DNA from 3 places in the Enterobacter ludwigii genome. Region 3 is predicted to be linked to each of the others. Evidence: predicted binding sites of a transcription regulator. Region 3 holds the regulator's gene; each other region holds the start of a gene.
What was found. The regulator LexA, encoded in region 3, represses DNA repair genes until DNA is damaged. The targets are predictions, from matches to a motif close to TNCTGTATGTACATACAGNA.
Positions count from the first base shown of each region.

Region 1 (7,994 bases), 1.6 Mb from region 3:
CTGGATCCTGCTGACCAGCCTGTTTGTTTGCCAGCCAAACTATAACGCCACCCGCCACCGCCTTGCGCTACGTATTATTGGTACGCTGGTGGGCGTCGCTATTGGGCTGCCGGTGCTCTATTTCGTGCCCTCTGTCGAAGGCCAGCTGATCCTGATCGTGATCACCGGTGTGTTGTTCTTCGCCTTCCGTAATGTGCAGTATGCGCATGCCACAATGTTCATCACGCTGCTGGTGCTACTCTGCTTTAACCTGCTGGGTGAAGGATTTGAAGTGGCCCTGCCCCGCGTGATAGATACGCTGATTGGCTGCGCTATCGCCTGGGCGGCGGTCAGTTTTATCTGGCCGGACTGGCGGTTCCGTAATTTACCGCGTGTGGTAGACAGGGCGATGAATGCGAACTGTCGATACCTTGATGCCATCCTTGAGCAGTATCATCAGGGTCGCGATAACCGTCTGGCTTATCGTATCGCACGCCGCGATGCGCATAACTGTGATGCTGAACTGGCTTCGGTGGTCTCTAACATGTCCACAGAGCCTCGCGCCACGGCAGAAATTCGGGAAACGGCTTTCCGCCTGCTCTGTCTGAACCATACCTTCACCAGCTATATTTCGACGCTGGGTGCCCACCGTGAGAAATTGACTCACCCGGCCATCCTCGCCCTGCTGGATGATGCCGTATGCTATGTCGATGACGCGCTTCATCACCGACCAGCCGATGAGCCTCGCGTTCAACACGCGCTGGATGAACTGGCTCAGCGTATTACGCATATTGACCCGGGAAGCGACAGCAAAGCACCGCTGGTTCTTCAGCAGATTGGCCTCCTTATCGCTCTGCTGCCAGAAATTTGCCGACTGCAACTGCAGATCGCTACCTGGAGGAGTGATTCTCCTGTGGCTCAGGCAGCGCATTAAACCACTCCGTTAACTCCCGGCGAATTCCCGCCGGGAGTGCCGCCTCATGAAGTCCGGCGATGGCCCCTTCCAGTGCGAAGAGCACTTTAATGCTAAGCGCTTTATTTTTCGCCCGCATCTTTAGCCAGCTCGCACGGGCACCCAGCTCCCGCAGCGTCTCTTCATCAGTGATTCCGGCTTCAAAGAGCAGCACTTCAAGCTGAAAGGTGAGATTGGGCAAGTCCTTGAGGCGGTTTCGCCGATCACGCTGCGAACGCTCTTTTCGTGCCGCATTGAGCGCGAACGAGGAGAGCTGAAGCAGCCGTTCTCTGTCCTGCCACAGTCCGTCATCGACACGATAATAATTGAGCAGCACCGGGCGACCCCGTTTCATCAGGGTTAAGAATGATGAGGCATTTTTTACACAGTATTTTGCACTTTCCTCACAGGCCCGGAGATACAGCTCCCCGTCGGAGACCATAGCGAAGACGGCATCATCTACGGCCAGGGTATACCCCCCGAACAGCGCACGATGGTGGATTTCACCTAAGGGTGAAAGGTATTCCTGGGATTTATAAATCCGTTCATAAGATATCTTTTTCATGATATTTCCCTTCAAAATCATAAAGTAACAACGAAATTTCTTACTAGCGGATCCGTTAGCAGGAAAATAGGCAACTTATCGTCGTTGAGCAAGATGATTTTTCCAGGCGCATCAATAATGAATGAATTTTGCGAGTCGCTTTCCGAAAATGAGGTTGATCTTTATGCATACAGGGGTTACTGTATATCCATACAGTAACTACAGGGCTGGAATGAATATGTACACTTCAGGCTATGCAAATCGCTCAACCTCTCTCTCTTCTTCCGCTGGCAATGTCACGCAGAATTCCACCGGGCGTGTTTCGACAGGGCTTATCAGTGAAGTGGTTTATCGTGAAGACCAGCCCCTGCTCACTCAACTTCTGCTGTTGCCGTTATTACAACAGCTTGGTCAGCAGTCGCGCTGGCAGCTTTGGCTGACGCCTCAACAAAAACTGAGCCGTGAATGGGTGCAGTCCGCGGGCCTCCCGCTGACAAAGGTCATGCAAATTAACCAACTCTCTCCCTGCGATACCGTGGAATCGATGATCCGGGCGTTACGTACGGGGAATTACAGCGTGGTGATTGGATGGTTATCAGACGAATTGACCGATGAGGAACATTTTCGACTGACTGAAGCGGCTGAAGAAGGTAGTGCGATCGGGTTGATCATGCGCCCGGTTCGACCAGATTCTTATCGCAGAGGACAACTTTCTGGCCTAAAAATTCACTCAAATTTGTATCATTGAGGAAAATTAAGATTATTCCTGGAATTTTTTTTGACCACAAGATGCGATTTTAGTTCCAGGCGCCAAAACTGCGGCAAGGCTTGTCTGGTGCGGTTCTCCTTAATTTTATTGCACAAAACTCGTTCGAAAAATGTTAAATAATCGGTATACGGAACTTTTTTTTTCATATGCCTGACGGACTTCACACTTGTAAGTTTTCAGCTACGTTGTAGACTTTACATCGCCAGGGGTGCTCGGCCTAAGCCGAAGATATCGGTAGATTTATATTTGACCACGCCCCCCCGGTGAAGGATTTAACCGTGAATCTCTATTGAGACCTTCATGGCGAATTTTGGATGATAACGAGGCGCAAAAAATGAAAAAGACAGCTATCGCGATTGCAGTGGCACTGGCTGGCTTCGCTACCGTAGCGCAGGCCGCTCCGAAAGATAATACCTGGTATGCAGGTGGTAAACTGGGCTGGTCTCAGTTCCATGACACCGGCTGGTACAACAGCAGCCTGAACAACGATGGCCCTACTCACGAGAGCCAGCTTGGTGCAGGTGCGTTCGGTGGCTATCAGGTTAACCCGTATGTTGGTTTTGAAATGGGTTACGACTGGTTAGGTCGTATGCCATACAAAGGCGACAACGTAAACGGCGCTTTTAAAGCTCAGGGCGTACAGCTGACCGCTAAACTGGGTTACCCAGTAACTGACGATCTGGACGTGTACACTCGTCTGGGCGGCATGGTATGGCGCGCTGACTCCAGCAACAGCATCGCTGGCGACGACCATGACACCGGTGTTTCCCCAGTATTCGCTGGTGGCGTTGAGTGGGCTATGACCCGTGATATCGCTACCCGTCTGGAATACCAGTGGGTTAACAACATCGGCGACGGCAACACCGTTGGTGTTCGTCCGGACAACGGCATGCTGAGCGTAGGTGTTTCCTACCGTTTCGGCCAGCAGGAAGATGCAGCGCCAATCGTTGCTCCAGCGCCGGCTCCAGCTCCAGAAGTACAGACCAAGCACTTCACTCTGAAGTCTGACGTTCTGTTCAACTTCAACAAAGCTACCCTGAAACCAGAAGGTCAGCAGGCACTGGATCAGCTGTACACCCAGCTGAGCAACCTGGATCCTAAAGACGGTTCTGTAGTGGTTCTGGGCTTCACCGACCGTATCGGTTCTGACGCTTACAACCAGAAACTGTCTGAGAAACGTGCTCAGTCTGTTGTTGATTACCTGATCTCTAAAGGTATCCCAGCTAACAAGATCTCCCCACGTGGTATGGGCGAAGCTAACCCAGTTACTGGCAACACCTGTGACAACGTTAAAGCTCGCGCTGCACTGATCGACTGCCTGGCTCCAGATCGTCGCGTAGAGATCGAAGTTAAAGGCATCAAAGACGTTGTAACTCAGCCAGCGGCATAAGTTATCGTCTTATAAAAAAACCCCGCACTGCGGGGTTTTTTATTATCTGAATCTGAAGAAAACAAAAATCTATTTCTTACCCAACAGAGCCTGAAGATCATTCTTCAGCGTCGACATCTGGTTGGCGTACTTCTCTTTATGCTCGGCATCTTCAATCAACTGCACTATCGTTTCTGACAGCGTTTTCCCACGCCGTTGCGCAAGCCCTGCCAGACGTTGCCAGACCATAAACTCCAGGTCGATGGATTTTTTGCGAGTGTGCTGATGCTCCGCATTAAAATGCCGCTTGCGACGCGCACGAATAGTTTGCTTCATCCGGTTTAACAACGCAGGATTAATGTGTTTCTCAATCCAGCCGTTAACCTGTACCGGTTCATTTTCGAGGGTCAGCAAAATATCCACGGCTTCTTGCGCTGCGCTGGCTTCGATGTAGCAGGTGATCAGCTCCCCTTCACGGTGCTTTTTGACCAGGTACTTCCATTTCCAGCCGCTTTCGAGATTTTCCAGTTGTTGATATTTCATTGCGATCTCAGTGTTACCACGTAACTCTGTTCAGAATATCAGTTTTTTGGCAATCTGCTGAAAAGAAATCATATCCTGTGAGTGAATGCAGCCAATCGCTCTGCCGAAATGCCCAATCCTGCTTGGGTAGAGCCCCCCGCTTACGGTATACTCCACGCTTTTACATCTAACTAAAAAACATCAACTTTGACCATTACGAAACTTGCATGGCGTGACCTCGTTCCGGATACCGAGAGCTATCAGGAACTGTTTGCACGACCCGATCTCGCAAAAGAACACGAATTGATCCTTAGCGATACGCAACCCCGTTTGCATTATGCGCTGGAGCAGGTGTTAAGCCCCTGGGCAACATCACCCTTCATGATGCTCAAGGCCCCGGAAGAAGCGGAATATCTGACGCTTCTGGGTGATGCCATGCGCCAGTTGCGACCGCAAGCGAACGCCGTCTTTGGCGGCCAATATCGTATCGCGGGACATGATGTCACATTCGAACCGGCAGAGCAGCCCGACGACCGCTTTGCTGCCAGGGGTGAAGTGATTACCGCTAACTGGGTCGAGGCTGAACAACTCTTTGGTTGTCTGCGCCAGTTTAACGGTGAGCTCTCGCTGCAACCTGGGCTGGTGCACCGCGCCAATGGCGGCGTACTGATCATCTCGTTGCGCACCCTCCTCTCACAACCTCTGCTGTGGATGCGCCTGAAAACGGTGGTTAATCAGCAGCGTTTTGACTGGGTTGGCTACGACGAGTCTCGTCCCCTGCCCGTCTCAGTTCCTTCAATGCCGCTGTCGCTGACCGTGGTGCTGACGGGTGATCGTGAATCGCTGGCTGACTTCCAGGAGATGGAGCCCGAACTGGCTGAGCAGGCGGTCTACAGCGAATACGAAGATAACATCCAGATTACCGATGCCGATGATATGGCACAGTGGTGCCAGTGGGTGTTGAGCGTTGCGGAACGTTTCGCACTGCCAACGCCGGCCGCCGACGCCTGGCCTGGTTTGATCCGCGAAGCGGTTCGCTACACCGGTGACCAGGAGACGCTGCCGCTCTGCCCGCTCTGGATCGGCAAGCAGTTACGTGAAGTGGGTGTCGTCAGCGGTAACGGCGCATTCACCGGTGAGCAGCTTACCCAGATGCTGGCGCAGCGTGAGTGGCGTGAAGGCTATCTTGCTGACCGTATGCAGGATGAAATTCTGCTGGAACAAATTCTGGTTGAGACCGAAGGCGAACGTATCGGGCAGATCAATGCCCTGTCGGTGATTGAATTCCCCGGCCACCCGCGCGCTTTCGGGGAACCTTCCCGCATCAGTTGCGTTGTGCATGTCGGTGACGGTGAGTTCACTGATATCGAACGCAAAGCCGAGTTGGGCGGCAACATTCACGCTAAAGGCATGATGATCATGCAGGCGTTCCTGATGTCAGAGCTGCAGCTTGAGCAGCAAATCCCCTTCTCCGCCTCGCTGACGTTTGAGCAATCATACAGTGAAGTCGATGGTGATAGCGCCTCTATGGCGGAGCTGTGCGCCTTAATCAGCGCCCTGGCAGAAGTGCCAGTTAATCAGAACATCGCGATCACCGGCTCGGTCGATCAGTTTGGTCGTGCGCAGCCAGTGGGTGGTCTGAACGAAAAGATTGAAGGCTTCTTCTCGATTTGTCAGCAGCGTGGGTTAAACGGCAAACAGGGGGTGATTATTCCTGCCCCTAACGCGCGCCATTTGAGCCTCAGCCAGGACATTCTGGATGCCGTGGAACAGGAACAATTCACCATCTGGGCCATCGAAGGCATTGATGATGCACTACCCTTACTGACAAACCTGGTATGGGACGGCGAAGGGCAAACAACCCTGATGCAGACTATCCAGGAGCGCATTGCTCAGGCGACGCAGCAGGATGCTCGTCATCGTTATCCCTGGCCGTTACGCTGGTTAGGCTGGTTTAGTTCAAACTGATCGGACTTGTTCAGCGTACACGTGTTAGCTATCCTGCGTCCTTCACTAAAATAAGGCTTACTGAGAACATGGTAGATAAACGCGAATCCTATACAAAAGAAGACCTTCTTGCCTCTGGTCGCGGTGAACTGTTTGGCGCTAACGGCCCACAGTTACCGGCCCCGAACATGCTGATGATGGACCGTGTCGTGAAAATGACCGAAACCGGCGGCAACTTCGATAAGGGTTACGTAGAAGCAGAACTCGATATCAATCCGGACCTGTGGTTCTTCGGTTGCCACTTTATTGGCGATCCGGTAATGCCTGGGTGTCTGGGTCTGGATGCAATGTGGCAGCTGGTTGGCTTCTATCTGGGCTGGCTGGGTGGTGAAGGTAAAGGCCGTGCGCTGGGTGTGGGCGAAGTGAAATTTACCGGACAGGTTCTGCCTACTGCGAAGAAAGTGACCTATCGTATTCACTTCAAACGCATCGTTAACCGGCGCCTGATTATGGGCCTGGCAGATGGCGAAGTGCTGGTAGACGGTCGTCAGATTTATACCGCAAACGACCTGAAAGTGGGTCTGTTCCAGGACACTTCCGCGTTCTGATTTCGCGTTGAGCGACCCCATAAAGGCGAAACCTCCGCAGTGCGGAGGTTTCTTTTTTTGAAAGAGACGTTATCAGGCTATGAGTGCCCTGTCGCCGATGGCTTCTCGCCAGCCTCCAAGCCATTGTGACCTTTGATTTATCGTCTGATAAGGACACATTTCTTTAGATCGTCCAGCGATGCCGGCCTGATAACCACGTTGATGAGCCCGTTCCAGGCGATCTCGTTTCTGTCTCTTCATGCCTCGTTTCCCTCATTCTTTTGTCTGGTGGAAAGAAAACAGTGTCTGCACAAACTTGCGCAGGCACAGATAACGAATACCCCGAATTAGTCGCAGCGTCAATGTTCAAAATTCATACGGGTGTCATATTTGTGAGCTACCTGGAAGATCATTTGTACAAAAATTGTGACCCGGCACAAGTAACGGTCTGAAGTGAAACTGAAAAAAAAACCGCAATCAGCAACAGGCCGACTGCGGTTTTTACCGATGAATTTTACTTATGGCAGCCGGGAAATCTCCCTGGCGATGCTGGCCGACTCTTGCGCCCACCCCTGGGCCAGCACTTTCACCATTTCATCGTAGCCATCTTTCTGCTGTTTCAGCTCAAGATGGAAAGGACGCTTAATCATCTGGCCCTGATGGTTCAGCAACCACTCTCCGCTAATCACCACCGCACCGTCATAACGGCCATGGAAACCCGTAACCGTGACGTTCAGCGTATCCTGGTCGTTACCCAGCGGCTGCGACGCGACAACCCAACCCGGAAGCTGGCTGCCCAAATTGGCCACCAGCGTGTTGCGCAGCTGCTGATCCAGCGGGCTGGCCCACAGGTTGTTTGTCGCAATCACGTATTTTACGTCGCTGGTCTGGTAGACCACGCCGTTGCCTGCCAGATAATCCGGCACGGCAACCTGCTCAACCCACAGCAGACGGTTTCCCTGACTGGCGGTACTTTGTACCCCGTTTTGCGCTGCAAGAGGCAACTGATAGTAGCTCTTGTTCTCCACGCCTGAACTGCACGCCGTTAACAGCAGAGCGCCAACCATTAATAGCCATTTATTCATTCTTTTGCCCTCTTAGGCTCAGGATCCTTTTTATCTTTCGCTTCGAACACCAGCGCGTTGCTCTTCTCATTGAGCGTTTTCAGAACCGGCTGCAGTTCACGCAAGACCTGATCAAGACGTTGCATATCTGCCACCATCTTGTTGTACGCCGCCGAGCCAGGCTGGAAGCCCTGCATACTGCGGTTAAGCTCACGCAGCGTTTTCTGCATATCCTGCGGCAGCTGCTGCATACTCTGGCTT
Region 1 covers NZ_CP017279.1:813,521-821,514, reverse strand. The annotation lists gene yccS (YccS family putative transporter) at 1-913, shown strand, start outside; gene BH714_RS03770 (TfoX/Sxy family DNA transformation protein) at 870-1,496, opposite strand; gene sulA (SOS-induced cell division inhibitor SulA) at 1,714-2,223, shown strand; gene ompA (porin OmpA) at 2,579-3,634, shown strand; gene matP (macrodomain Ter protein MatP) at 3,704-4,156, opposite strand; gene BH714_RS03750 (AAA family ATPase) at 4,343-6,103, shown strand; gene fabA (bifunctional 3-hydroxydecanoyl-ACP dehydratase/trans-2-decenoyl-ACP isomerase) at 6,172-6,690, shown strand; gene rmf (ribosome modulation factor) at 6,763-6,930, opposite strand; gene pqiC (membrane integrity-associated transporter subunit PqiC) at 7,188-7,754, opposite strand; gene pqiB (intermembrane transport protein PqiB) at 7,751-7,994, opposite strand, start outside.
Region 1: a site for LexA is predicted at 1,674-1,693, ahead of sulA (SOS-induced cell division inhibitor SulA). Genes of this name have one in related genera too.

Region 2 (7,994 bases), 870 kb from region 3:
AGCTCATCACCTTTCAAATGCGGGTATGCGGCAATAGCATAGAGGTTGGCCGCATGCAGCCAGTGTTTGCCGCTGAGCGTGGCATCCTCTTCCTGGCTGGCTTTTTGCTGCCAGAGCATCGCCTGTTTAGACCATTCGTAGATCCAGTTTCCCCCGCGATAACCCACGACCGTATCGTAGAGTTCACTGTCGGTGCGCTCGGCTTCGCTCATCACGATACGCGCCTGCACATCAAGGATTTCACGGGGATCAATACCGCGCCAGATCCACATCAGACGGTTAATCATGCGGTACCAGTGGGGCACGTTTTTACCGTCTAATGCAGACTGGACGGCAGGCATGGTCCCCGGATTAAACCGGCGCACCAGCGTCGACGTTTCAGGATGTTTGAAACGGGGTTTGAAGAGAGTCTCGGTGAGATTCGCCTGCGTCATTACGTTGCCTCCATGAATACGTCATATAGAGACTATTGTAACGCGCGTCAGACTAAAAAAAACAACGCCCGGTATCACCGGGCGTTAAATAAGTGCGTAAGAGAATTAACGACCAGAGATTGGTGGTACAAATACCACGCCCATATCCCATGGCTGTTCAATCCAGGTATCCTGAGGGATATCAATCACGTAATCGTCAACCAGAGGGCGGCCTGCTGGCTTCGCGAAAATGGTGACGAAGTGGGCTTTTGGATACATTTCGCGGATAGCCACCGCGGTACCGCCGGTATCAACCAGGTCGTCGATAACGATGAAGCCTTCACCGTCGCCTTCCGCACGTTTCAGCACGGTCAGCTCACGCTGGTTGTCATGGTCATAGCTGGAGATGCATACGGTATCGACATGACGAATACCCAGCTCACGTGCCAGCAACGCCCCCGGTACCAGACCGCCACGGCTGACGGCAATAATGCCTTTCCACTGTTCGGAAGGCATCAGACGCGCAGCCAGTTTGCGTGCGTGAATCTGCAACATGTCCCAGGTGACGACGTATTTTTCGCTCATGTGAAGTGTCCCAGCCTGTTTGTATACGGCTTAAAAAGTGTTCGAGGGGGAAATAGGTTGCGCGAGATTATAGAGATCTGGCGCACTAAAAACCAGTGTTTAGCGCCCGGAGCCTGAGTTTTTACATGCTTTATGCTACCAGCCACCGGAGAAAGTGGTATTCTCAGTTGCATCTCGCAAGCCTGTCTTGTGGTAACTATTAACCTGCTAACCCTGTGACCTGCAACTCGCTTTGCAAGGCATCGACAAGGAGACTTATCGTGTCTGAACTGTCTCAATTATCTCCACAGCCACTGTGGGATATTTTTGCCAAAATCTGTTCCATTCCCCACCCTTCCTACCATGAAGAACAGCTTGCCGAACATATTATGGGCTGGGCGAAGGAAAAAGGTCTGCATGCTGAACGCGACCAGGTTGGCAACATTCTGATCCGCAAACCGGCGACCGCAGGCATGGAAAACCGTAAACCGGTTGTGCTGCAGGCGCACCTGGACATGGTTCCACAGAAAAACAACGACACCGTTCACGACTTCACCAAAGACCCTATCCAGCCTTACATCGATGGCGACTGGGTGAAAGCGCGCGGCACGACCCTTGGTGCAGATAACGGCATTGGCATGGCGTCTGCTCTGGCGGTCCTGGCGGACGACAGCGTTGAACACGGCCCGCTGGAAGTGCTGCTGACCATGACGGAAGAAGCAGGCATGGACGGCGCGTTCGGTCTGCAGGCGAACTGGCTGCAGGCGGACATTCTGATCAACACCGACTCTGAAGAAGAGGGTGAGATCTACATGGGCTGCGCCGGCGGGATTGATTTCATCACGACCCTGCCACTGTCCCGCGAAGCGATCCCTGCTGGTTTCCAGACCTTCAAGCTGACGCTGAAAGGGCTGAAAGGCGGCCACTCCGGTGGTGATATTCACCTGGGTCTGGGCAACGCCAACAAACTGCTGGCACGCTTCCTGGCTGGCCACGCGGCTGAGCTGGATCTGCGTCTGGTGGATTTCAACGGTGGCACACTGCGCAATGCCATTCCGCGTGAAGCCTTCACGACCGTGGCAGTACCCGCAGCTAAAGCTGACGAGCTGAAAAAGCTTTCCAGCGTATACCTGGATATCCTGAAAAACGAACTGTCAGCGAAAGAGAAGAACCTGACCGTGGTGCTGGAGTCCGTGACTACCGACAAAGCGGCACTGACCTCCCCGTCTCGTGACGCCTTCGTTCAGCTGCTGAACGCGACGCCAAACGGCGTAATTCGTAACTCAGACGTCGCGAAAGGCGTGGTCGAAACCTCCCTGAACGTGGGCGTGGTCACCATGAGCGATGACAGCGCGGAGATCATCTGCCTGATCCGCTCGCTTATCGACAGCGGTAAAGAGTATGTGGTGAGCATGCTGGAGTCTCTGGGTAAACTGGCGGGTGCACGCACATCCGCAAAAGGTAGCTACCCAGGCTGGCAGCCGGATGCAAGTTCCCCGGTGATGGCGCTGGTGCGTGAAACTTACCAGCGTCTGTTCAACAGTACCCCGAACATTCAGGTGATCCACGCCGGTCTGGAGTGTGGTCTGTTCAAGAAACCGTATCCGAACATGGACATGGTGTCTATCGGGCCAACCATTACCGGCCCGCACTCGCCGGATGAGCAGGTTCATATTGAAAGCGTGGGTCATTACTGGACTCTGCTGACTGAACTGCTGAAAGCGATCCCTGCTAAGTAATTCGCCGTATGATGCCCGGTAGCACGTTGCCTGCCGGGCTGACGAATCCGTCAGCTATAACCCCAATACCAGCTGCCGCTCCAGTTGCGGGTCCAGCAGCGTCACATGTAACCCCACCAGCCTCACTCCCCGCCCTGCCCGCCGCTCTTCCCAGGCTTTTCTCGCGGTGGCGATAAGATCGTCTTTATTCAGTCGCGGCCAGACATGCTCCTGCGTCGTCTGCTGGAAATCATTAAACTTCAGCTTAACGCCCTGACGGGCAATCAGCAGATCGGGTTTTACTTTCGCTAACCGCCGCTCCAGTTCGGGATAAAGTTGGTCAGTGATAATGACTTCACACTCGGACCAGTCATGGATGTCTTCCATCAGCGTGCGTTCAACCCCGACCGATTTACGCAGCCGCTCACTGCTCACGCTGCGCTCATCAATTCCCTGACTGCGCTCCCACAGCACGCGACCAAACTTACCGAAACGCTTAAGCAGCATGGCCAGATCGCTTCGCTGTACATCTTCACAGGTCCGTAATCCCATACTTTCCAGCTTTGCAGCAGACACTTTCCCCACGCCGGGGATTTTGCCGAGCGGCAGCGTTTTTAAAAACGCCGGAACCTCTTCCGGAGTGATGACGTACTGACCATCGGGTTTATTCAAATCAGACGCTATTTTGGCGAGGAATTTCACCGGTGCGACGCCTGCGGAAGCGGTCAGATTGAGCTCGTTGAAGATAGTCCGGCGGATCTCCTGCGCCATTAACGTTGCGGAGCCGTGGCAGTGCAGGCTGTCAGTGACATCCAGGTAGGCTTCGTCCAGCGACAGAGGTTCAATCAGCGAGGTATAGCGAGAGAAGATCTCGCGGATATGCAGGGAGGCTTCTTTGTAGGCTTCAAATCGGCCGGGCAATAACGTGAGATGAGGGCACAGCTTTAGCGCCATGGCAGTTGGCATAGCGCTGCGCACGCCAAATTTGCGCGCAGGGTAGTTGGCGGTGCTGATCACACCGCGCTGGACACGGCTACCGCCAATCGCAATAGGTATATCCCGCAGCGCCGGATTGTCACGCATTTCCACTGCGGCAAAAAAGCAGTCCATATCGACATGGATAATTTTGCGCATAGTAAGCCCTCACTCATTACTGGATAAGTATACAGTAAAGAAATGAGGATTGAGAAGTGTGTTTCCCCTCTCCTCCTGGAAGAGGGGAAACATCGGACTCACTAAAGGATCCGCCGGGCCTCGCGCGCCATGCGTTTTTTACGGGCGTCGCAGGGTTCGGGGCAGTCGCACACTTTTTCCATCCCGAGCGCGGAGATACCACCACAGCTGCCCTGAATGCTTTTACGCTTTATGATCCAGCCCAGAGACATGCCGAGTACAACAAGCAAAAAAACCGCGAAAGTTGCCAGAAACGTCAGCATCATCACCCCCCGAAGTCATCCAGCAGGATGTTCTCATCTTCCACACCCAGATCTTTTAGCATCTTAATGACTGCAGCGTTCATCACTGGCGGCCCACACATGTAAAATTCGCAATCCTCTGGCGCAGGATGCTGCTTGAGGTAGTTTTCATAAAGCACGTTGTGGATGAACCCCGTGTGACCGGTCCAGTTATCTTCCGGTTGCGGATCGGAGAGGGCCACATGGAAGGTGAAGTTTGGGTTTTCACGCGCCAGTTGCTCAAACTCATCATCATAGAACATCTCTCGCAGCGAGCGTGCCCCGTACCAGAAGCTGATTTTGCGCTTGCTCCCGAGGCGCTTGAGCTGGTCAAAAATGTGCGAACGCATCGGTGCCATGCCCGCGCCACCACCGATAAAGACCATTTCAGCCTCGGTCTCTTTAGCAAAGAACTCGCCAAACGGACCGGAGATGGTCACCTTATCTCCCGGTTTCAGGGACCAGATATACGACGACATCACGCCCGGGGGTGCATCAGGCACATTCGGCGGCGGCGTGGCGATACGCACGTTGAGCATAATGATGCCCTTCTCGTCCGGGTAGTTGGCCATTGAGTAGGCGCGAAGCGTCGGTTCTTTAACGTCAGACACAAAACGGAAAAGATTGAATTTGTCCCAGTCGGCACGGTACTCATCCGGAACGTCGAAGTCCGTATACGCCACGGTGTGCTCCGGGCACTCAATCTGGATGTATCCCCCGGCCCGGAACGGAACATCTTCCCCTTCCGGCACGCGCAGCTTCAGCTCTTTAATGAAAGTCGCTTTGTTATCGTTAGAGATAACTTCACACTCCCATTTTTTGACCCCGAAGATCTCTTCCGGCAGCTCAATTTTCATGTCCTGGCGCACCGCGACCTGGCAGGCCAGACGGCAACCCTCTTTTGCCTCACGCTTCGTGATATGCGCCAGCTCAGTGGGCAGAATATCCCCTCCCCCCTCTTTCACCGTGACGCGGCACTGACCGCAGGAGCCACCGCCACCGCAGGCTGAGGAGACAAAGATTCCGTTACCGGAGAGCGTATTGAGCAGTTTATCCCCCGCCGGCGTGCGGATCTGGTTTTGCGGCTCACCGTTGATATCAATCACCACGTCGCCGGAATTCACCAGCTTCGCGCGTGCCGCCAGAATCAGCCCTGACAACACCAGTACAATCAGCGTGAACATCACCACGCCAAGAATAATTTCCATCTGTTAGCCCTTATAGCTGCACACCGGAGAAGGACATAAAGCCCAGCGCCATCAGCCCGGTGGTAATAAAGGTGATCCCTAAGCCACGTAAACCCGCAGGCACATTGGCATATTTCATTTTTTCGCGGATCCCCGCCATGGTGACGATAGCCAGCATCCAGCCGATGCCGGAGCCGAAACCATACACAACGGATTCACTGAAGTTGTAATCACGCTGAACCATAAACGATACGCCACCAAAGATGGCGCAGTTCACCGCGATCAACGGCAGAAAAATCCCCAGCGCGTTGTATAGCGACGGGAAATACCTGTCGAGGATCATCTCCAGGATTTGTACCAGCGCCGCAATCACACCGATAAAGGTGATGAAGTTCAGGAAGCTGAGATCGACACCGTCTACCAGCGCACCGTCGCGCAGCACAAAGTTGTACACCAGGTTGTTAATCGGTACAGATAAGCCGAGCACCACCGTGACCGCAACACCCAGACCAAACGCCGTCGATACCTTTTTGGAAACGGCAAGAAACGTACACATGCCCAGGAAAAACGCGAGTGCCATGTTTTCAACAAACACCGCGCGCACAAATAAACTCAGGTAATGAGCCATCGTCGGTTACTCCTTTTCCTGCTGTTCTGGCTTCAGGGTACGAATCAGCCAGATCAGCAAACCGATAATGAAAAATGCGCTTGGGGCCAGCAGGAAGAGTCCGTTTGGCAGATACCAGCCGCCGTTTTGTACCGTGTCCAGCACCGTGACGCCAAACAGCTTACCGCTGCCAATCAGCTCGCGCAGGAACCCAACGGTCAGCAGGATAACGCCGTAACCGAGACCGTTACCGATCCCGTCCATAAAGCTCGCCAGCGGAGGCATTTTCATCGCATAAGCTTCGGCACGCCCCATCACGATGCAGTTGGTGATAATCAGGCCGACAAACACCGAGAGCTGTTTTGACGTTTCATACGCGAAAGCGCGCAATAGCTGATCGACCACGATCACCAGCGACGCGATGATCGCCATCTGCACAATGATCCTCACGCTATTCGGGATGTGGTGGCGGATCATGGAGATAAACATGCTGGAAAATGCCGTCACCAGCGTGACCGCGACGGTCATAACCAGCGCGGTTTCCAGTTTTGTCGTGACCGCCAGCGCCGAACAGACGCCCAGTACCTGTAAGGTAATAGGGTTATTCGCCAGCAGCGGACCGATGAGCACCTTTTTGACTTCTTTCAGTTCACCCGTATCAGCCATTGTTCAGCGCTCCTTCACGTACGTTTTTCAGGAAAGGACCAAAGCCCAGCTCGCCCATCCAGAAATCAAAACTGTGCTGCACCCCTTTTGACGTGAGCGTTGCCCCGGAAAGCCCATCTACGGCATATTCGTCACCCGGACGCGCAGCCCCTTTCATCACCTTCAGGGCAGGCAGGCCGTTATCGTCGAGCACTTTCTTGCCGACAAACTGCGCGCGCCAGTTAGGGTTTTCAACCTCACCGCCGAGCCCCGGCGTTTCGCCCTGGTCATAATAGGTAATCCCTTTCACCGTGCGACCATCCGTATCGAGTGCCACAAAGGCGTACATCATCGACCATAGCCCGTTGCCGTATATCGGCAGCACGACCTCCTGCACCCGCTTCTGCTCATCGCGCACAAGGTAAATTTCGGCGAGGTTACTGCGACGCTTGATGCCAGCGGGATCTTGCGATGCCTCCAGCGTCAGGCTCATCTCAGGGTCTTTCAGTGCCAGCGCCTGGTTAAATTTCGTCGGGTCTTTATCCAGCAACTGGCCGGTTTTTAAATCCACCAGACGCGCCGAAATGCGCTCCGCGAAGAGTTCAGCCACGTCGTCTGTACTCATCCCTTCCTGCATCAACCCGGCCACAGCCAGGATGTTGCGTTGTTTATCCAGCGCACGCTGCTCCTGTTGCCGTGGTTTTAATCCCACGGCAGAGCCAGCCACGACAATGGAACAGACCAGGCAAAGGACCAGCACCACCAGCAGCGTTTTGCCGATGCTGTCGTTATTCTTGCTTTCAGCCACGCGCTTTCCTCCGCTTAATGTTGGCGCGCACGACCAGATAGTCAAAGAGCGGCGCAAACAGATTGGCAAACAGAATGGCCAACATCATCCCTTCCGGATAAGCCGGGTTGACCACACGAATCAGGACACACATCGCACCAATGAGCACGCCATAGCTCCATTTACCTTTGTCGGTAAAGGACGCAGAGACAGGATCGGTGGCCATGAACATCATGCCGAAAGCGAACCCACCCAGCACCAGATGCCAGTACCAGGGCATGGAGAACATCGGGTTGGTGGCGGAACCGATGAAATTAAACATCGTGGCTGTTAACACCATGCCAATCATTACCCCTGCGACAATGCGCCACGACGCGACGCGTCCGAAAAGAATGATGGCGCCACCGAGTAAAATCATCAGCGTGGAAACTTCCCCAACAGAGCCGGGAATGTTGCCAATAAAGGCATCCAGCCAGGTCACGGGTTGACCCGTGGCGTTGTTAACCAGCGTTTCGCCCCCGTGCGCGGCCCACTGCGAAAGCGGCGTCGCACCCGAGAACCCATCCGCGGCCGTCCACACCAGGTCGCCCGAGATTTGCGCCGGATACGCAAAGAACAG
Region 2 covers NZ_CP017279.1:71,296-79,289, reverse strand. The annotation lists gene frsA (esterase FrsA) at 1-434, opposite strand, end outside; gene gpt (xanthine phosphoribosyltransferase) at 540-998, opposite strand; gene pepD (cytosol nonspecific dipeptidase) at 1,259-2,716, shown strand; gene dinB (DNA polymerase IV) at 2,771-3,829, opposite strand; gene nqrM ((Na+)-NQR maturation NqrM) at 3,931-4,134, opposite strand; gene nqrF (NADH:ubiquinone reductase (Na(+)-transporting) subunit F) at 4,134-5,357, opposite strand; gene nqrE (NADH:ubiquinone reductase (Na(+)-transporting) subunit E) at 5,368-5,964, opposite strand; gene BH714_RS00345 (NADH:ubiquinone reductase (Na(+)-transporting) subunit D) at 5,971-6,609, opposite strand; gene BH714_RS00340 (Na(+)-translocating NADH-quinone reductase subunit C) at 6,602-7,396, opposite strand; gene BH714_RS00335 (NADH:ubiquinone reductase (Na(+)-transporting) subunit B) at 7,389-7,994, opposite strand, start outside.
Region 2: a site for LexA is predicted at 3,847-3,866, ahead of dinB (DNA polymerase IV). Genes of this name have one in related genera too.

Region 3 (7,994 bases):
AGAAGCTGATTGCGAAACGGGAGCGTGAAGCCTGCTTCAAGGCGTTTATGAATAACAACTATGTCGGTCTGGTGCTGTTTTTAGGGCTGGCGATGAGCTACTTTTCGTAAAAAAACGGCAGCCAGAAGGCTGCCGTTTTTGTTTTCATCGCAGGTCATCAGACCGCTGCACGCTTCACTCGCCTTGCGTCGCACTTTCAATCGTTAAACGCACATCAGACGTGATCAGTTCGGCCAGCATCTGGTACACCTTCAGCGTCTCTTCCGGCTCGGCATCGCCCGTATCACTGATAAACCCTTCATCACGCAGCGTCAGCACCAGAGAGCTGAAGACCGCTTTGTCGAAGAATTCCGGGGCGTTAATCCCGTGCAGAACAGACAGGCGCTGTGCCAGCGTCCGGCTCTCTTTCTCGAGCGTACCGCGGTTAATGGACGGATTCGCGCTCAGCAACCAGAAGGTGATGGCGTAGCGCTGCAGCGTTTCACGCGCGCCCGCCGCCAGCAGTTGCAGGGTACGGGACCGTGACGGATTGATATGCAGCTCGTCATTCGTGACGGTAATCAGCCCCTGACGACGCAGCTCTTCGGTCAGTTTATCCAGCTCAGTCGCCAGTTCGTCCTTGTCCCAGCGCAGGAACAGCTCCGCTTTCAGCATTGGATAGAGCGTTTCAACATGACGCAACAGCTCCTGACGCGAGATGCGACGATGCTGGGTGATGATGGCCGCCATGAGCGAGGGCAGCATCAGCATATGCGCGATGTTGTTGCGATAGTAAGTCATCAGCACCGCCTGCTCGCGCGGGAGAATGATGATGTCGCCGATGGTGTCCTTTTCGACTTCAAACTTGTTCATCTGCAGGGCATGCTCGATAAGCTCGCTTGCCGTGCTTACCGGTACGGTCGAATCCACCGAGTACGGCACGTTGCGCATCATATCCAGATAGCAATCCAGCTGCTCCGTAAGCTGTTCACGGGTCAGTGAACGCTGACGAGAGGCCAGAAGCGCCGTACAGCACAGGTTCATGGCGTTTGCCGCACCGGCGTTGTTAATACGCACCATCAGTTCAGAGGCGATGCTGTTGACCGTAGGCGTCAGCCAGGCCGGGCGAATCGCTTCGATAGGATCGATAGACTCGCGCCACTCCGGAACATGGTTGTTCAGATAGGTCATCAGCGGCATCGGCTCGCCAAAGTTGACGTAGCCCTGGCCAAGGTTGCGTAACTTGCTCAGGCCGCGCAGCATCTGCGGCAGGCTTTCTTTCTCTTTGGTCGCACCGCGCAGCTCTTTGGCGTAGGTGCCCACTTCCATCACGTGTTCGTAGCCAATGTAGATGGGTACCAGGGTGATCGGGCGGGTTCCCCCGCGCAGCATCGCCTGAATGGTCATCGACAGCGTGCCGGTTTTAGGATCGAGCAGACGACCGGTACGGGAGCGCCCCCCTTCCACGAAGTATTCAACGGAATAACCGCGGCTGAACAGCTCGCCAAGATATTCACGGAATACGGTGGAGTAGAGCTTGTTGCCCTTAAAGGTACGACGGATAAAGAACGCCCCCAGGCGGCGGAAAATCGGGCCGGCTGGCCAGAAGTTCAGGTTAATGCCGGCAGCGATGTGCGGCGGTACCAGACCCTGGTGATAGAGCACATAGGAGAGGAGCAGATAGTCCATGTGGCTGCGGTGGCAGGGGACATAGACAATCTCATGGCCATCATGGGCCAGCTGGCGTACGCGCTCGGCGTTATGAACGTTGATTCCCTGATAGAGGCGGTTCCACGTAAAGCCCAGAATACGATCGGAAAGACGAATCATCTCGTAAGAGAAGTTCGCGGCAATCTCTTCCATCAGTGCAATAGCGTTCTGCTGTGCTTTCTCATGGGAAATCTTTTTGCTGCGCGCTTCGTCTTCAACGGCCCTGGCAATCGCTTTGGAGGCCAGCAGCTTGTTGAACAGGTCCTGACGTGCAGGAAGACGCGGGCCGACGGCAGCCAGACGCTGACGGGCGAAGTGCATACGCGCCACGCGCGCCAGTTTCTGCGCGATAATCTTGTCGGTGCCGTGTTCGTCCGCCATACGGCGCAGCGAAACGGACGGGGAGAAACGCACGAAGCTGTCACGTCCCAGCCAGGAGACCGCGAAGAATTTCTGAATGCCGTTAAGCATGCGCAGCGGTGGGTTCTCTTCACCTTTCTCTCTGCCCGGGCGGCGACCAAACATCACCGATACCGGCACCATCTGCACATCCAGACCCGGATTGCTGCGGTGCAGGTCGAGATAGTCGTGGAAAAGCTTGATGGACTCTTCCTTTGGCGTGTAATAGGTAAACACGCGCGGCCCGCCGTGAATGAACACATAGCGCGGCAGCAGAGTGCCGTCGACTTCGAGGGGTTCAAGCGGGTCAGGTAAATCATGCGCCAGACACTGGGCGCGAAGCGTCAGTAGGTCTGCCTTCGAGTTATAAGGCAAAACGTACATAATTGGGCGTGACGTATCGAGCCCCAATTCCAGCGCGGGTTCCGCTGGGATAGACTTGCTTTTTACCAGGACGCTTAATGGTAAATTAAGTAATTTGTAGTAAATTCGTGGCCAGCCGGACATAAACGATGTAAAGCCTCTGGTTAATAATGCAATTGCGGCGCAAGGATAACAGAAAGCGCGCAAAATTTCTGTTGTTACCCGTCATACTTCAGGCAGCAGCGAAACACGCTGCGCCTACTGTTACTGACGCTATTTTAATTAAAAGGTTCTTTTAATGGCCAATAATACCACTGGGTTAACCCGAATCATCAAAGCCGCCGGCTATTCATGGAAAGGTTTCCGTGCCGCGTGGGTCAATGAAGCCGCGTTTCGCCAGGAGGGCGTCGCCGCTATCATCGCGGTGATTATCGCCTGTTTCCTTGATGTTGATGCGATTACCCGCGTTTTGTTGATCGGCTCCGTGCTGTTGGTGATGATAGTGGAAATTCTCAATAGCGCTATTGAGGCCGTGGTGGACCGTATCGGCTCTGATTTCCATGAGCTCTCCGGCCGGGCGAAAGACATGGGGTCTGCTGCCGTATTGCTGGCGATTATCACTGCGGTCATCACCTGGGTCACGCTGCTTTGGTCACATTTCCGATAAGCCTCGAGAAATAATTAAGTCCCTGGTTTTTTGTGCAGTTTTTGGTTCCAAAATCGCCTTTGACTGTATATACTCACAGCATAACTGTATATACACCCAGGGGGCGGAATGAAAGCGTTAACGACCAGGCAGCAAGAGGTGTTTGATCTCATCCGGGATCATATCGGCCAGACGGGTATGCCACCCACGCGTGCGGAGATCGCTCAGCGTCTGGGTTTCCGTTCTCCGAATGCTGCCGAAGAACACCTGAAAGCGCTGGCGCGTAAAGGCGTCATTGAGATTGTATCGGGCGCTTCGCGTGGCATCCGTCTGCTGGTGGAAGAAGAGACAGGCATTCCGCTGGTGGGCCGTGTCGCGGCAGGTGAACCTTTGCTGGCACAACAGCATATTGAAGGTCACTACCAGGTTGACCCGGGCATGTTTAAACCGAGCGCAGATTTCCTGCTGCGCGTCAGCGGCATGTCGATGAAAGATATCGGTATTCTGGACGGCGATCTGCTCGCAGTTCATAAAACCCAGGACGTGCGCAACGGGCAAGTTGTGGTCGCGCGTATTGACGATGAAGTTACCGTTAAGCGTCTGAAAAAGCAGGGTAACACCGTCCAGTTACTGCCTGAAAACAACGAGTTCTCCCCGATTGTGGTGGATCTCCGCGAACATAACTTCTCTATTGAAGGGCTGGCTGTTGGGGTTATCCGCAACGGTGAATGGCTGTAATCATGTCATAACAGGCTACGGACCTGCCGTAGCCTGATTCAATCTCCACTGCCGGTATTTTTCATGTCACTGCTGACGACATCAGATAAGGCATTGTGGCGTCTTGCACTGCCAATGATTTTTTCCAATATCACCGTCCCTCTGCTGGGACTGGTAGACACGGCTGTTATTGGTCATCTGGATTCCCCCGTTTATCTGGGCGGCGTCGCGATCGGCGCGACGGCAACCAGCTTCCTTTTTATGCTGCTGCTCTTTTTGCGTATGAGTACCACCGGGCTTACGGCTCAGGCGTACGGCGCAAAAGATCCGTTGCGTCTGGCGCGAGCGCTGGTACAACCCTTGATCCTTGCCCTGGGCGCGGGTGCGCTGATCGTGGTGTTGCGCACGCCACTGATTGATCTGGCGCTGCATGTCGTTGGCGGTAGCGAGGCGGTACTTGAGCAGGCGCGGCGCTTCCTTGAAATTCGCTGGCTCAGCGCGCCTGCATCACTGGCGAACCTGGTTCTGCTTGGCTGGTTACTCGGCGTGCAGTATGCCCGTGCGCCAGTCATTCTGCTGGTGGCAGGCAATCTTCTCAACATCGTGCTTGATGTCTGGCTGGTGATGGGTCTGCATATGAACGTGCAGGGCGCCGCGCTGGCGACGGCAATTGCAGAATACGGTACCTTTTTCATCGGCCTGTGGATGGTCTGGCGCGTGCTGGCCCTGCGCGGTATCTCGCTTGCGATGCTCAAAACCGCGTGGCGCGGTAATATCCGCACGCTGCTGGCGCTTAACCGCGACATTATGCTGCGCTCGTTACTGCTTCAGCTCTGCTTTGGCGCGCTGACGGTCTTTGGGGCGCGACTTGGGCCGGAGATCGTCGCGGTTAATGCGGTCCTGATGACGCTGCTCACCTTTACCGCGTATGCGCTGGATGGCTTTGCCTATGCCGTTGAAGCCCATTCCGGACAAGCGTATGGTGCACGCGAAAGCGGCCAGCTCCGCGAGGTGTGGCGGGCCGCCTGTCGTCAGTCAGGCCTGGTGGCGCTGGCGTTTGCACTCATTTACGCCTTTCTGGGTGAACAGATCGTTGCCTTACTCACCTCCCTCCCATCGCTGCGCGAACTGGCGAGTCACTATCTCTTCTGGCAGGCAATCTTACCGGTGGTGGGCGTGTGGTGTTATCTGCTGGACGGCATGTTTATTGGCGCGACGCGAGGTGCGGAGATGCGCAATAGCATGGCGGTCGCTGCGGCGGGATTTGGTCTGACGTTGCTGACGCTGCCGTATCTGGGCAACCACGGTTTGTGGCTGGCTCTGGCGGTTTTCCTCGCGTTACGTGGCCTGTCGCTGGCCTTTATCTGGCATCGTCACTGGCGAAATAACACCTGGCTGCCTTCCCGCCACGATATATCGTGACGGTTAAAGATTCCGAAAATAAAAACAACTGCCGGATCCTTAACTACAATAATAATCACGTCCAGCAGAAAAGAACGAAGCGGACGAAACATACAGACGCTTAACACGAGGACACGATTATGAATAAAGACGAAATCGGCGGCAACTGGAAGCAGTTCAAAGGTAAAGCGAAAGAACAGTGGGGTAAGCTGACGGATGATGATATGACCATCATCGAAGGTAAACGCGATCAGCTGGTGGGTAAAATTCAGGAACGTTACGGCTACGAGAAAGATCGTGCTGAAAACGAAGTGAAAGACTGGGAAACACGTAACGATTATCGCTGGTAATCCTTTACTCCCCCTGAGGGCGGCTTCGGGCCGCCTTTTCTTTTGCCGTTAACGCGGCTTTTTCTTCACCAGTACAGAATGGTCGTGCTGGCACTCATCCTGGTGACGACAGGCTTCTACCTCTACGCAGGCTGAGCACAGGCCGTGCGCTTCAATCACGTTATGACGCAACGCAAAGCCCATTTTGGCTGCCAGCGTATGCATAATATCTTCAACGCCTTCCGCACCTTCTTCCTTCACGCTGCCGCAGCGATCGCAGATAAACATGGCCGACGTATGGGTTGGCTGATCGAACAGATGGCACAGCACATAGCTGTTTGTCGATTCAACTTTATGCACAAAGCCCTGTTCCAGCAGGAAATCCAGCGCGCGGTACACCGTTGGCGGTTTAGCCTGTGGCTCGCTTTCGCGCAGCAGATCAAGCAGATCGTACGCGCTGATCGCGCCCTGCTGCAGACTCATCAAACGTAATACTTCAAGGCGCTGCGGAGTCAGGCGCACATTGCGTTGCACGCACAGCTTTTCTGCCTGCGCTAACAGCTCTTTTGTGGACTTATCCATTTAGCACCCCGGATGTTATAGGCTGGAAAACCCCCACTTTATCATGTTCTGCTAAAAACACCGAGATCCGCCAGGCTGTGCTATACCTGACGCAACGCAATCCGGGGAATAAACGATGAAAAGACCTGACTGTATTCGACACTGGCGCGACGTAGAAGGCGCAGATGACTCAACCTATCCCGACAGTAGTGAACGTTTTGCCATTGGCGCACCGCTGGCGCGTAAGCTCGGCCTTGGACGCATTGGTATACACCATGAGCGCTTACCGCCAGGCCGACGGACCTCTTATCCTCATGCTGAAAGCGACGAAGAAGAGTTTATCTACGTGCTTGAAGGCTACCCTGAAGCCTGGATTAACGGATATTTATGGAAACTTGAACCTGGCGACAGCGTGGGCTTTCCCGCCGGAACCGGGGTCTGTCATACCTTCATCAACAACACCGACGAAGAGGTACGGCTCCTGGTGGTGGGTGAGGCCAACAAGAAGCATAACCGTATCTATTACCCGCTTAATCCGGAGTACGCCGCCACGCGCGACGATCGCTGGGTAGACCACCCTCCTCAGTTTTTTGGACCGCACGATGGAAAACCTGGGAAAAAATAATTTCCTCTTCTATAAATATTGAGGGCCGTCACAAATAACAACAGGCCTGGCGGGAATTTAACTTAAGGAAATAGCGGGTCTTTTTGCACTTATTCACAGCAATAGTTCGTTCCTGTTTGGGAGATAACAGACAGGGGTTATTTAATAACAGACTATAAGACGAGCATACTGTGAAAAAACATTTTAAATTTTCGGTGGTTAGCATCGCTGTCTCCTTGTTTATGGCAAATCAGGCGGGAGCAGCCAATACCTGGACAGAATCACGTAGCGACGCCATGGGGGGCACGGGTGTCGCGGCCGGAAACTATGGCAGCGGGGCGTTAATCAACCCTGCGCTACTGGCGAAGGCGAAACCGGACGACGATGTGACGGTCATTTTACCGTCCGCTGGCGTGCAGGTGACCGATGAAGACAATCTTCAGGATGAGATTGATACCATCAATGATAAAATCAACCATTACAAAGACGTGGTTGATAACCTTACACCGATTGAGATCATTACCAACCCGTTAGGTTCCATCAACCAGTTCCAGGGCGCGGCGAAAGATCTCGCCGATGAGCTGGATTATCTTAAGGGCAAAACGGCACGCGCCACGGCGGGTGCGGGGATAGCCGTCAGTATTCCTAACGATGTCCTTTCCGTGGCCTTTATGGCTAAAGGCTATGCCCACGGACGCGTCAGTTCTTCTATTGATCAGCAAGATATTGATTACCTGCGCGGTATTCAACGCAGTGATGCGGTGGCTGCCGGCGTTGCACTGGACGCTGCGCTGAACGGCACCGATCAAATCACGAAAAACCTCAACTCAACGGCGTCTGGCCGGGCGGCAATTGTCTCCGACTATGGTATCGCGGTGGCGCGTCAGTTCGAGCTTGGCGGTGTTCCGGTGTCTGTTGGCGTCACTCCAAAACTGCAAAAGACCTGGGTCTATAACTACACCACCTCCATTTACGATTATGACAGCAACAAGTGGAACGACAGCCGCTACCGTACTGACGACACCGGCTTTAACGTTGATGCTGGTATCGCGGCCGATTTTGGTGAGCACTGGACGGTCGGCGTGAGCGGGCAAAACCTGATGTCACGCGATATCGACACCAAAGACATTCGCATCCGTAACGGGCGCACGGGGGAGGTGGTGAGCTATAAAGATACCTACCAGATCCGCCCTCTGGTTACCGCGGGTGCCGCCTGGCATAACGATCTGGTGACGTTAACCGCCGATGGCGATCTGACGGAAACCAAAGGCTTCAAAAGCGAAGA
Region 3 covers NZ_CP017279.1:4,057,713-4,065,706, forward strand. The annotation lists gene ubiA (4-hydroxybenzoate octaprenyltransferase) at 1-110, shown strand, start outside; gene plsB (glycerol-3-phosphate 1-O-acyltransferase PlsB) at 175-2,595, opposite strand; gene BH714_RS19050 (diacylglycerol kinase) at 2,750-3,118, shown strand; gene lexA (transcriptional repressor LexA) at 3,227-3,835, shown strand; gene dinF (MATE family efflux transporter DinF) at 3,899-5,236, shown strand; gene BH714_RS19065 (CsbD family protein) at 5,356-5,565, shown strand; gene zur (zinc uptake transcriptional repressor Zur) at 5,614-6,126, opposite strand; gene BH714_RS19075 (cupin domain-containing protein) at 6,242-6,730, shown strand; gene BH714_RS19080 (conjugal transfer protein TraF) at 6,952-7,994, shown strand, end outside.